Regions from separate parts of the Nitrincola iocasae genome, predicted to be linked through region 2. Evidence: predicted binding sites of a transcription regulator. Region 2 holds the regulator's gene; each other region holds the start of a gene.
What was found. Region 2 encodes sigma-54, which starts transcription at its own class of promoters, with help from an activator protein. Its sites were predicted from a motif close to TGGCACNNNNNTTGCTNT; they were not measured.

Region 1 (3,141 bases), 700 kb from region 2:
GGCGATCATAATAGGCCTGCTCTCGCTGCATCTCATGCTGATGTTCATCAACCAGATTATTCCACTGCTCAACCACCTGCAGAGGTCCCGGAAAGGTTCCCAATGAGGTGTTAATTTGCTGGGCACCTAAATGCCATAAAGCTAAAAACACCACCAGCCCCAAGGCTGGGAATAAACTTGCCAGGGCAAGATCCTGCAATATTTGACCCTTCCACTCTTTAGGATTAGCCAGTTTTAATTTGATCAGAACAGCACTCATAGCATTCACCTTAAATTATCCATTAACACTTACCCTTAGGGTGTTTCATCATTTTTTAAGCCAATCGGGAACTGGTTTAAATACTGATTCGGTTGATGTGCATCAAATTTAAAATTATCGATAAAGGTAGTGTGATCTACTGAGCGGAAACCATCCTCCATGGCAAAATCCGGGAAGTCTTCAACTTGCAGCAGACCGTCTGCAATCAAGGATTCAGCTGCAGCTTGATAAACTTCGGGTAAAAAGACTTTTTTAGCCATGTCCATATACCAATCATCGGACTTGGCTTCAGGCAATTGTCCCCATCGACGCATTTGGGTTAAATACCAAATTGCATCAGAGTAATAAGGATAAGTTGCGTTATAACGGAAAAAGACGTTGTAATCAGGTGCGGGTCTAACATCCCCTTTTTCAAATTCGAAAACACCGGTCATGCTGTTTGCAATCACTTCAAAATCAGCACCAACGTAGTAGCTATTAGATATTATTTCGGCGGCTTCTCTTCGGTTCTCGTTATCATTCACATCCAACCAGTGACCTGCCCGAATCAGTGCTTTAACAACCCGCAGGTGGGTATTGGGATTTTCTTCAGCCCATTCGTTACTCACACCGAACACTTTTTCAGCAATGTTGTTACGTATGTCGTAATCGGTAATAACCGGAACGCCGATATCGCGAAAAACGGCTTGTTGATTCCACGGCTCACCGACGCAATAACCCTGAATTGTGCCAGCATCTAACGTAGCGGGCATTTGCGGTGGTGGCGTTACCGAAATATGCACATCAGCATTTAACGTGCCTGAGGTATCGTCTCGTTGTGGCGCGTAGTAACCAGGATGTATTCCCCCGGCAGCCAACCAGTAACGCAACTCATAGTTGTGCGTTGAAACCGGATAAACCATACCCAGGTTAAAGTTATCTCCTCTGCCATTGTATTCTTTAATCGCGGGTTGCAAATGCTCAGCACTGATCGGATGCACCGGGTTGTTGGATGTATCTACAGGTATGGTTGGACGCATCATGTCCCAGACATCCTTGGAGACGGTGCAGGCATTACCATTCAGGTCCATGGTAAACGCCGTGACGATATGCGCTTCGGTACCAAAACCCACTGTTGCACCCAGTGGTTGCCCAGCCAGCATATGAGCACCATCAAGCCGCCCATCTATGACCCCATCCAGCAGCACACGCCAGTTAGACTGCGCTTCCAACTGAACATACAGACCTTCATCTTCAAAAAAGCCTTTCTCGTAGGCAATGGCCAAAGGGGCCATATCGGTCAGCTTAATAAACCCGAAGGTCAGATCTTCTTTCTCAGCCATTCCCACGGCATGTACCTGACTCACCAGCAGTGAGCTACTCAGAATTGCCGCTATAGATAAACCTCGACAGGAATAATCAAAATATTTAGCCGTTATATTCATTACCAAAACCCCAATTTTGACAAAAAAAAACGGCGCCCACCTCTAACCCGCATAAAGCGAATTAGAGATGGACACCGTTGTCCAGTTACTGCTCTTACCTATTATTAACAACCAGCCCCGAAAGACTGGTTTTTAGCTTGTGATAAATATAAAGCGATAATCATGCCACAAAGACAAAACCACAAAAAAACAATGAATTACTTTAGATAATGATTAAACTAAATGATTTTGACACATGATATCGCACCCATCTTGTGCAACACGCACTGAAATGATCCACGCATACAAAACCAAGACTCACGCAGTGTGATTATTGCGTAGCAGTATGCGGGTGCGTTCGATAATGATTTCAGCCACATCCATTAAGCGCAGATTCTGTTCCATGGCCGACTGACGTATCTGACGATAGGCCTGATCTTCAGTTACGCCCTGATATTCCATCAGCAAGCCCTTGGCACGCTCCAGGATTTTGCGCTCCATCAACGCCTGACGCGCCTGTTGCAGCTCATCACTGACAGACTGTAAGCGCATGGATTGCGCTTTGAGTAATTCATAAACAGAACGACCGGCTGGCGGTGTTTCTTCACTGGAGTGCTGTTCGAATGCCTGTAATGAATCGGTCAGAAAGCTTAAGGATGAAGACTCGCCCGCATCAGCAACCAGGCTATTGAGCAAACAGCGGTGATTACGTAAATCCAGCTGCGCCCCATCAAGTTTGGTGCTACACAGTGACAACAAATCAGCGGCCAGGGCTTCCTCTATCTGCTTCATGGCATCGATTCGGCAGGTAGCCACGTCATACCATACTTCACTGAAGGCGGAAGGAATGGCCTCGTCCGCGTTGGCTCGCGCCACGATCTGACGCAATCTGTTCAGCTCAGCAGCAGATTCATGTACCAACAGTGCCTCCCATAAGTGCAAGGGTTTCGGGCTACTGAACTCGGCAAAGGTTTCAAAGCAACGCGCCTGAGCTTCAATCAGGTGTTGTAGTTTATGCTGCTCTTCGGTTTCAAAGTGCCCTACTGCAAAGCCACTGGCACCCCAGGCACGCTCCTGCCCGGCCAGCTCTTTTCCTTGCATAAAGTTGAACATGGCGACCAATGCCCGGGTGATATCCGGATCGGTCGCGGTATCCGCGGCTTCAAAAACCACAGACAATAAACCGGCAATCAATGCACTGATCAGGCGGGTTAACTCTTTTGCAGTGATTCGCAGATGCAGTGTCCGCTGACGTATTTCAGGCAACGCATCCAGCCCGTGCAACACATAAGCTATACGCGCATACAGACGCACACTGCCGGACAGGTGACAGGCATCCAAATCCAATGCCGCCAGACGTTGCCGCAGGCCAGCTTCCATTTCTAGGCACAGGGCAATCTGTTCCTGGCGCTGCGACCCGAAACGCTCACCTTCTGACGCAATATAGACATTTGACAAACCCCGCTCACGCTGCAACAT
Region 2 (3,141 bases):
TTCGCCTTGCGCAGCAGGATATCACCCAATTACCCATGCACAACCGTGCCAAAAAAGGCATAGGCTATCTGCCCCAAGAAGCTTCAGTTTTCAGAAAACTAAGCGTTAGTGACAACCTGATGGCTATTCTGGAAACCCGCAAAGAATTATCCAAATCAGATCGCACACAACTGCTGGAAGAATTGTTACAGGAATTCCATATTACCCATCTACGAAATAGTCCTGGCATGGCGCTGTCCGGGGGGGAGCGTCGACGCGTGGAAATAGCCCGGGCATTGGCCACGGAGCCCCGCTTCATTCTGCTTGATGAACCTTTCGCCGGTGTTGATCCGATATCAGTAAATGACATTAAACAAACTATACGGCATCTTCAGGAACGTAATATAGGTATACTCATAACAGATCACAATGTTCGTGAGACCCTCGATATTTGTGAACGTGCCTACATAGTGAGTGAAGGCGCCATCCTTGCAGATGGCAGTCCATCTGACATAATGGGTAATGAGCAGGTTCGCAGCGCCTATCTGGGCGATCAGTTCCAACTCTAGTCACCATCCCTGCCTCTGAATAAGTGATCTAAACGGCATATGAAGCAAGCGTTACATCTCAAGATCGGCCAACATCTCACGATGACGCCACAGCTGCAACAGGCTATCCGCCTGCTACAGCTGTCAACTCTGGATCTGCAACAGGAGATCCAGCAAGCGCTGGACAGCAACCCGTTGCTGGAAGTCAGTGATGAAGAGTCTGACGCGGCCGAAGGGCACGTGGGTGAAACCTATGAAGACAAAGAAACGGCCGCACTCAGCAGTAACAGTGAAACCTCAGACAGTCTGAGCGATGACACAGCAGCAGATAATGACTGGAATGAGTCTATTCCGGAAGATTTGCCCACTGACAGCAACTGGGAAGATACCTTCCAGGCTCAAGGCTCAGGTACCGGCCCGGCTACTGAAGGCGACTGGCCCAATCAGGATAATGATACCCGAGAAGACACTCTGCAGGATCATCTGATCTGGCAACTGAACTTAACGCCCATGAGTGAGCAGGATTACATGGTGGCGGAAGCCATTATCGATGCTACTGATGCCGATGGCTACCTGCGTAGCGACCCCGCAGAACTTCTGGAACAGTTTCAGGCACAACAGCCGGAACTGTTCATGGAAGCAGATGAAGATGAAATTCTGGCGGTACTTCATCGGGTTCAGCAGTTTGACCCACCCGGTGTGGCAGCCCGTGATCTGAGTGAATGCCTGTGTATTCAGATCAAGCAACTGCCTGATGCAATTGAGTGGCGTGAACAAGCGATCCGTCTTTGCCGGGAATTTCTTCCGCTGCTGGGTAGTCATGACTACAAAACCCTGATGCGCAAAATGCGCCTAAATGACGTTGAGTTAGATAATGTCATCAATCTGATCCGATCACTGAACCCCAAACCCGGCGCACTGATCAGTTCCACCCAATCTGAATATGTAATTCCTGACGTTATGGTCCGCAAGATCCATGATGAGTGGATTGTATCCCTTAATCCCGATATCGCTCCGAAACTGCGGATTAACTCACAGTACGCTGATTTGATCCGCCGCGCTGACAGTAGCGCAGACAATACTTACCTGAAAAACCATCTGCAGGAAGCCCGCTGGTTTTTGAAAAGCTTACTGAGCCGAAATGATACGCTATTGAAAGTGGCGACTGAGATCGTAGAGCGACAGCGTGACTTTCTCGATACAGGTGATGAAGCCATGAAACCCATGGTGCTGCATGATATCGCCGAAGCGGTGTCCATGCATGAATCAACCATTTCCCGTGTCACCACACAAAAATTCATTCATACCCCCAGAGGTATTTTCGAGCTGAAATATTTCTTTTCCAGCCAGGTCAATACCGCTGATGGTGAAGGCGCCTCATCTACAGCTATCCGGGCGCTGATCAAAAAGTTGATCTCTGCTGAAAATACAGCCAAACCCCTCAGCGATAACAAGATCGCACAACTGCTGAAAGAGCAGGGAATCAACGTAGCGAGACGTACCGTTGCAAAATATCGTGAAGCGCTAAGCATTCCGCCTTCTAATGAGCGCAAGCGTCTGCTTTAATTAACTATAGAGTACGACCTTATCGTACCAGCACTAAGGAGAGAAACCATGCAGATCAATATAACTGGTCATCACGTAGAACTGACAGATGCATTAAATGAGTATGTGCGCAGTAAATTCGTGCGTCTTGAGCGTCATTTCGACAATATTACCAACGTACAGGTGACCCTGAGTGTTGAGAAGCAGCGCCAGAAAGCTGAAGCTGACTTACATGTAGCTGGTGGTGAAATATTTGCACAAGCCGAACAGGATGACATGTATGCTGCAATAGATGCCATGATCGACAAACTGGATCGTCAGATCATTAAGCACAAGGAAAAAATGAAATCTCATAAATAACCTTTAGTATTGACTATCATATGCCTATATCCGAACTACTGACTGAATCCCTGACACTTTGTCATATTGATGCAGGAAGTAAAAAACGTGTTTTAGAAATCGCCAGCGAAGCTCTGGCCGCCGAGATCGATAAACTGGAAGTTGAAGATGTCTTCAGTGCCCTACTCAATCGTGAACGTCTCGGTAGTACCGGTATCGGCGACGGTGTGGCGATCCCACACTGTCGTCTGGCTGGGTGCAATCGAGCTCTCGCACTCTTAGTCACCCTGAAAGAGCCGATTGATTTTAACGCGATAGACAACCGTCCAGTCGACCTTCTCTGTTGCCTGCTAGTACCTGAAGATGCCGCTACAGAGCATTTACAGACACTGGCCGGGCTTGCCGAACTTTTCAGTCAGTCTGAAATACGTGAAACACTGCGCAGTGCTGCTGATGCAGCAACGCTGTACAGTCGCTTCCTGAACGCTGCCAGGCAAGGGGCCTAAGCTGTGAAGCTGGTCATTTTGAGTGGTCGATCTGGTTCAGGTAAAACCACGGCATTGCAAGCACTTGAAGATGCTGGCTTTTATTGCATCGACAACCTGCCAGCCATTTTACTACCCGAACTGATCAAGCAAATGACTGAGGCCACGGGAAACCCGTCAAAAATAGCGGTCAGTATTGATGCCCGGAACCTGACCAGCAACCTGGAACGCTTTCCAGCGTTACT
Region 3 (3,141 bases), 700 kb from region 2:
AGTAATGATGGCTTTGGCTTTATTATCAGGCAACACCCCCAAATCACGATTCGCACAGGCCGCCGCCTGCTTTACCATCGCCAATGCATTTACCAGCTCCGGAAAGTGGTTCAACGGAATACCGGTGATGGAAAAATTTTCCAGTGCGCGCTGGGTCTGGATACCATACCAGCAGTAATCCGGCATTACGCGTTCGCCCAGCAGGTCGTGTTCAAGTCGTGTTTTCATCAGCCATTACCCGTTTGTTGGTTTTGCCTATTAAATCAACCCGCCAGCCTGACTACCATTTGGCAAATTGTTGCTTTAAGATGCATTTATAAGCGCTATATGCATCATAGTGCATCACTTTATTAAACTCTCCAACAACCACTGAGACAGGTCCATCACCCAATGACTGAACATTTCTGCAGTAATCTGAAATTACTCTGCAGTTACCATAAATCCATTGCTGAGGTTTGCCGCCGCTTAGGGGTCAACCGCACCCAGTTCAATCGTTACCTGAAAGGCAGCAATCAGCCCTCTACACATAGGCTGCAACAGATCTGTGATTTTTTTGGCGTGGAACCGCATGAAATACTACTGCCTCATCATCAGTTTCAGCGCCTGATCAGCGTTCGCCCTCGCATCACTACCCATGCCACGGAGCAACCTGCTGCTGAACAACAGCATTTGCAACGCCTGCGACAACAAAGTGGCCAGGGATTGGACAGGTACCTCGGCTATTATTTTGAGTATTACCTATCCATGGCCTCTCCTGGAAAAATCCTGCGAACCCTGGTGCATATCGAAAAAGTCTCCGATCAGGTGGTTTTTCAGCGTTTGGAGCGCATGCAGGAACGTCCAAATGAAAAGCCCTGCCATAGCATCTATCTCGGTGCGGCCTACCTTTTAGCTGACCGGATTTTTATGGTGGATTATGAGTCGTTGACCGAGCAGGAAATCAGCCAAACCATCCTGTTTCCCAGCTACAGGAATCGTATTACCTATCTGACCGGCCTTAAACTGGGAGCATCCGGCAGCGGTGAACGCATGCCTTGTGCCACTCGGGTGGTCTACGAACACCTGGGCAACTCCGTGGATAAACGCCAGGCCCTGCGCCTCTGTGGACTCTATCCGCTGGATACTGACCAGATTGAGCCACTACTGAAACAAGCACTATCCAATCAGATTGCAGCCGATGAATACCATTTGCGTGCACGACATCTGCCCAGGTAAGGATCGGAAGCGGCATCGCACGCACCAAAATAGTGCCAATATAACGCTTTCTAGATATTTCAAATCCCAGCCTTGCCAGCAATCAGCTGATTTTTAACGATAAGCCCGCTATGGCACCGTTTTTGCTGCTAACTAATCCATAGCAACAAGACAATGTATAGTTTTTATCAGAGTGTAACTCTGACTACGGCAATGGCGCCCGCAACTTCACCCTGCATCACTGGGGGATGAAGTTGCGGGCTTTTTTTTTGGGATAAAGCTTATGAAACAGCAGACCACCTGCCCCTATTGTGGCGTAGGTTGCGGGATAACCGCCGAACTGAGTGCAAACCGGATTCTAAGTGTATCTGGTGACCCACAGCATCCGGCGAATCGGGGACGTCTGTGTGTCAAAGGCTCTACCCTGCATGAAACCACCGCGCCAGAGGCTCGTTTATTGCTACCCAGCATCGAAGGTCGTGCAGTCAGTTGGGATACCGCGCTGGATAAGGTGGCCCGGCAGATACGCCAGGCGGTGGATCAACATGGGGCTGGCAGTGTTGCCATGTACCTGTCCGGCCAGTTGCTGACTGAAGACTACTATGTTGCTAACAAGCTAATGAAAGGCTTTCTCGGTTCAGCTCATGTCGATACCAACTCACGCTTGTGTATGGCCTCCACCGTTGCCGGTCATAAGCGGGCATTCGGCGCCGACGCCGTACCCGGCTGCTATGAAGACCTGGAAATAGCTGATCTGATCCTGCTGGTGGGTTCTAATGCGGCCTGGAATCATCCGATCCTTTATCAACGCATCCAGGCAGCAAAACAGGCTAATCCTTCTCTACGTGTTGTAGTGATAGATCCGCGGGCAACCGCCAGCTGTGATCTTGCTGATCTGCACCTGCAACTGCAACCGGGTAGCGATGCGGCCTTGTTTAATGCACTGCTGGTTTACCTTGCGGATCAGGGACACGTGGATCATGCGTTTCTGTTACAGCATGCCGAAGGCTTTGAACAAACACTGGCGACAGCACGCGCCGACACTCCCGACATCTCGATTGCCGCCACCAAAACCGGTCTTGATAACCATGACTTAACGCGTTTTTTCCGCTGGTTTGCGGCAACGGAACGCACTGTGTCGCTGTTTTCTCAGGGTGTTAATCAATCCAGCTCCGGCACCGACAAGGTCAACAGCCTGATCAACTGCCATCTGGCAACGGGTCGTATCGGTAAGCCAGGCAGCTCGCCCTTCTCACTGACTGGCCAACCCAATGCCATGGGTGGACGGGAGGTGGGAGGCCTCGCCAATCAACTGGCAGCACATATGGATTTCAGCCCTGAAAATGTTGACCGGGTGCAGCGCTTCTGGAATGCCCCCAATATGGCCAGTGAACCGGGGCATAAAGCACTGGAGTTGTTCAACGCTGTGGAGCGCGGAGAAATTAAAGTACTCTGGATAATGGCCACCAACCCGCTTGTCAGCCTGCCGGACACTCAGCTGATACGCCGGGCGCTGAAGCGCTGTGAGCTGGTTATTGTGTCTGAATCCATGGCCGATACCGATACGCTGCAATTGGCCGACATCTGTCTGCCCGCCAGCAGCTGGGGTGAAAAGTACGGCACGGTCACCAACTCAGAGCGCTGCATCTCGCGCCAGCGAAGCTTGCTCCCGCCCCCTGGTGAAGCACGTCATGATTGGCAGATTATTTGTGAGGTAGCAAAACGGCTGGGATTTGCCGAAGCCTTCAACTACCCACATCCAGCCGCTATTTTTGCCGAACACGCCGCGCTGTCAGGATTTGAGAACGCTGGAAAGCGTTGCTTTGATATCAGTGGATTAAGCCGTTTGAGCCAGACTGAATATGACCAGCTTCAACCCATTCAGTGGCCGGTCACCACCGATGCGCCTTACGGCACCCAACGCCTGTTTAGTAACGGCAAGTTTTT
Region 4 (3,141 bases), 1.2 Mb from region 2:
CCGGAGACAAGCTGAAAGGGTCCGCTACCGGATCCCGACTAATCCACTGATCACGGCCATCAGACTCCAGTGTGACGACCAATACCGGCAAGCCGGAGGGGTGAGGTGCGGTATGCTCGGCAATGGCCGCTACCCGCCCGGAAGTGGGTGCATGAACAGGCGCAGACACCGGCCCTTGAGCGACAGCCAATAGCTGCCCCTTAAGCACCCTGTCTCCCACCTTCACCACGGGTGAGGCGGGGACGCCCAGGTGCTGCTGCAGGGAGACATACAAGCGCTCCATAACCGGAAAGTGCTGGATTTTGGTGGTGTTGCTCAGTGCCTTGTAACCGGCGGGATGAACCCCGCCACGTAAGGATTTCCACAACATAATCGTCTCCTGTTACAGGGCTGGCTGACTCCATACCCAGGTTTGCAGAGTGGGCTGTACCGGTTCCAGGTAAATACACTCGGTTGGACACACGGCTTCACACTTGCCACAAGCCGTGCAGGCATCAGCGAACACAACATGCATATGCTTCGCGGAACCCAGAATCGCATCGGTCGGACAGATTTTGAAACAGCGGGTACAGCCGATACACAGGGCTTCATTAATCCGTGCCACTTTCGGGCCTTCATCGCACAAAGCGTTCAAATCCAGCGAGATGCCCAGCTTTGCCGCTATAGCTTCAGCCACGGCGCGACCGCCGGGGGGACAGAAGGTTGCGGGTAAATTGCCATCTGCAACCGCTTGAGCCGCCGCCCCACAGCTGGGATTTCCACACTGTCCACATTGAGTGCCGGGCAGCAGTTGTTCAATTTCTTCCACCACATTGCTGCGTTCCACCTTTAACAGCCGTGAAGCAATACCTAGCAGCAACCCCAGTATCAGGCCCAAGAATGTTAACGGCATCACTGACATCAGCATGGTTAGTTTCCTCCAGAATTCAGGCCAGTCCGGCAAATCCCATAAACGCCACCGACAACAGGCCCGCAACAATAAACGCAATCGGGGCACCCTGATAAAGCTCAGGCACTTGCAACACCGCCAGGCGCTCACGCAGGCCAGCGAACAGCACCAATACCAGGGTAAAGCCCATGGCTGAGCCAAATCCGTACATCAGGCTTTGAATAAAGCTGTGCTGGTTTTGTACATTGAGTAAGGCAATACCCAGTACGGCACAATTAGTGGTAATCAATGGCAGGTAAATGCCCAGAATCTGATAGAGCGAGGGGCTGATTTTACGAATCAACATCTCGGTAAACTGTACGACGGTGGCGATCACCAGAATAAACGCCAGTATGCGTAAATACTCCAGACCCAGAGGGTTCAGCAACCAGTTCTCCAGCATCCAGCTGGCTGCCGCCGCCAGGCTCAGTACAAAGGTCGTGGCCAATCCCATACCCAGGGCACCATCCATTTTGGTGGACACACCCATCAACGGACACAAACCCAGAAACTTGATCAGTATCACGTTGTTTACCAGCGCTGTGGATACCAATAACAAAATGTAATCAGACATGCGTTTCTCCACTCAGATCGATGCTGATGGGTAGTCAGCAAAGTCTGTGCCATACACCGAATGCACTGTGTGACGCCTTATTTCGGTGCATTCACGCCATTTTTGAGTGATGGAAATGCGACAAAATGACAGTTTGTAATTAACCCGACAAAACATTTGTTCTTAAATCAATCCGCTATCAGCGCCAGCATCACATCCACACAAATGGTACGCCTATTGCATGGACTGGTTATAGATTGACTGTCCCAGGAACCTGAGCATATGACCGAACCGGCAGATAATGTTGTGCTAGCTGAGCTTAAGATAGCGGCAGAAACCCTCCCGCCCGAAGTCTTCAGGCTAGCGGTAGAGCAGGCGGCTGTAGCCATATCTATCACCGATGCCAAGGCACGGATCGTCTATGCCAATCCCTGCTTTGAAAAGATGACCGGCTACAGTTGTGAAGAGCTACTAGGCAAAAACCAATCCATTCTGTCTTATAAGGTCACGCCCCGGCTGGTGTATGACAGTCTGTGGGGGCAGTTGGAACGCCAACACCCCTGGAATGGCCTACTAGTCAACCGACGCAAGGATGGCAGTCGCTACCTGGCTGACCTGACGATTACGCCGGTACTCAATACGGCGGGAGAAACCACGCACTACCTGGGATTACAGCGCGATGTGACTGAAGTACATCAGTTGGAGCATCAAGTGTTGAACCAACGCGCTCTGATTGAAAAAGCCGTGGATGCCACCCAGGTAGCCATGGTGCTGGTAGACACCAAACTACAGCCAATTCTGCGCAACCGCAGCTATAAAACCTTGGAAGCCAGACTGGGTCATGAACCCCTGGAGATCATCTTCGATGCACTGGAGCAGGAGTGGCCTGATCTGTTTGAACGGAAAAAAGCCCTGCATGAAGGCTTTGTTACCCTTGAAGTGGCCTTGCTGCTGTCCAGCCGTGAGGAGCCGCTCTGGTTCAGTTGTACCGGCTCGCTAATTGAAGAGAAAGACACCAGTGCCGATGCCTTTTACCAGACACGTCTGAGCCGCTATCTATTGGTGACCCTGCAGGACATCACCGGACTGAAACAACAACAGGCACAGCTACGCCTCAATAGCCTGCAAGCTTTGTTAGCCGAGCAGGAACGGGTACAAAGTGTCCGGGAAGCCCTGTCAGGTGCCATTTACCAGCTCGAACGCCCGTTGAATATGATCAATGCGGCTTCACGGCTGGCGACCCGCCGTAACCGCATCGATGCCGCCGAGATGCTAAAGCTGCTGAATGAGGTGCAGAAGGCTGGCCATCAGGCTATCTCCATGCTCAACGCCTGCATCCCGGCACGTGGCGATGAAGTTACAGAAGTGGTGAACATCAACGAACTGTTGAAAAACACCCTGAGTTTGTTAACCCCCAGGCTACTCGCGCTCGGCATCACGGTGGACTGGCAGCCTGAATGTAATTTACAACGCGTTCATGGTCAGCCAACGGCACTGGTCACTCTGTTCAAACAGCTGATCGATAATGCCATCGATGCCATGAATGACACCAAACAACGGACACGCGAATTGCGCTTAAGCACCCGCACACTCGATAAGGTTGTGGAGATCAGCATTGAAGATACCGGTGCCGGAATTCTGCCAGCTGATCAATTTAAGG

Region 1: a site for sigma-54 is predicted at 1,834-1,851, ahead of F5I99_RS10635 (CmpA/NrtA family ABC transporter substrate-binding protein). Genes of this name have one in related genera too.
Region 3: a site for sigma-54 is predicted at 1,327-1,344, ahead of F5I99_RS10660 (nitrate reductase). Genes of this name have one in related genera too.
Region 4: a site for sigma-54 is predicted at 1,708-1,725, ahead of nifL (nitrogen fixation negative regulator NifL). Genes of this name have one in related genera too.

What each region holds. Positions count from the first base shown of each region.
Region 1 is NZ_CP044222.1:2,301,885-2,305,025, forward strand. It holds gene F5I99_RS10630 (ABC transporter permease) at 1-259, opposite strand, end outside; gene F5I99_RS10635 (CmpA/NrtA family ABC transporter substrate-binding protein) at 295-1,683, opposite strand; gene F5I99_RS10640 (nitrate regulatory protein) at 1,981-3,141, opposite strand, start outside.
Region 2 is NZ_CP044222.1:3,004,097-3,007,237, forward strand. It holds gene lptB (LPS export ABC transporter ATP-binding protein) at 1-548, shown strand, start outside; gene F5I99_RS13795 (RNA polymerase factor sigma-54) at 588-2,093, shown strand; gene hpf (ribosome hibernation promoting factor) at 2,142-2,432, shown strand; gene F5I99_RS13805 (PTS sugar transporter subunit IIA) at 2,453-2,917, shown strand; gene rapZ (RNase adapter RapZ) at 2,921-3,141, shown strand, end outside.
Region 3 is NZ_CP044222.1:2,307,394-2,310,534, forward strand. It holds gene F5I99_RS10650 (aspartate ammonia-lyase) at 1-228, opposite strand, end outside; gene F5I99_RS10655 (helix-turn-helix domain-containing protein) at 391-1,215, shown strand; gene F5I99_RS10660 (nitrate reductase) at 1,478-3,141, shown strand, end outside.
Region 4 is NZ_CP044222.1:63,746-66,886, reverse strand. It holds gene rsxC (electron transport complex subunit RsxC) at 1-370, opposite strand, end outside; gene F5I99_RS00340 (RnfABCDGE type electron transport complex subunit B) at 383-907, opposite strand; gene rsxA (electron transport complex subunit RsxA) at 927-1,502, opposite strand; gene nifL (nitrogen fixation negative regulator NifL) at 1,764-3,141, shown strand, end outside.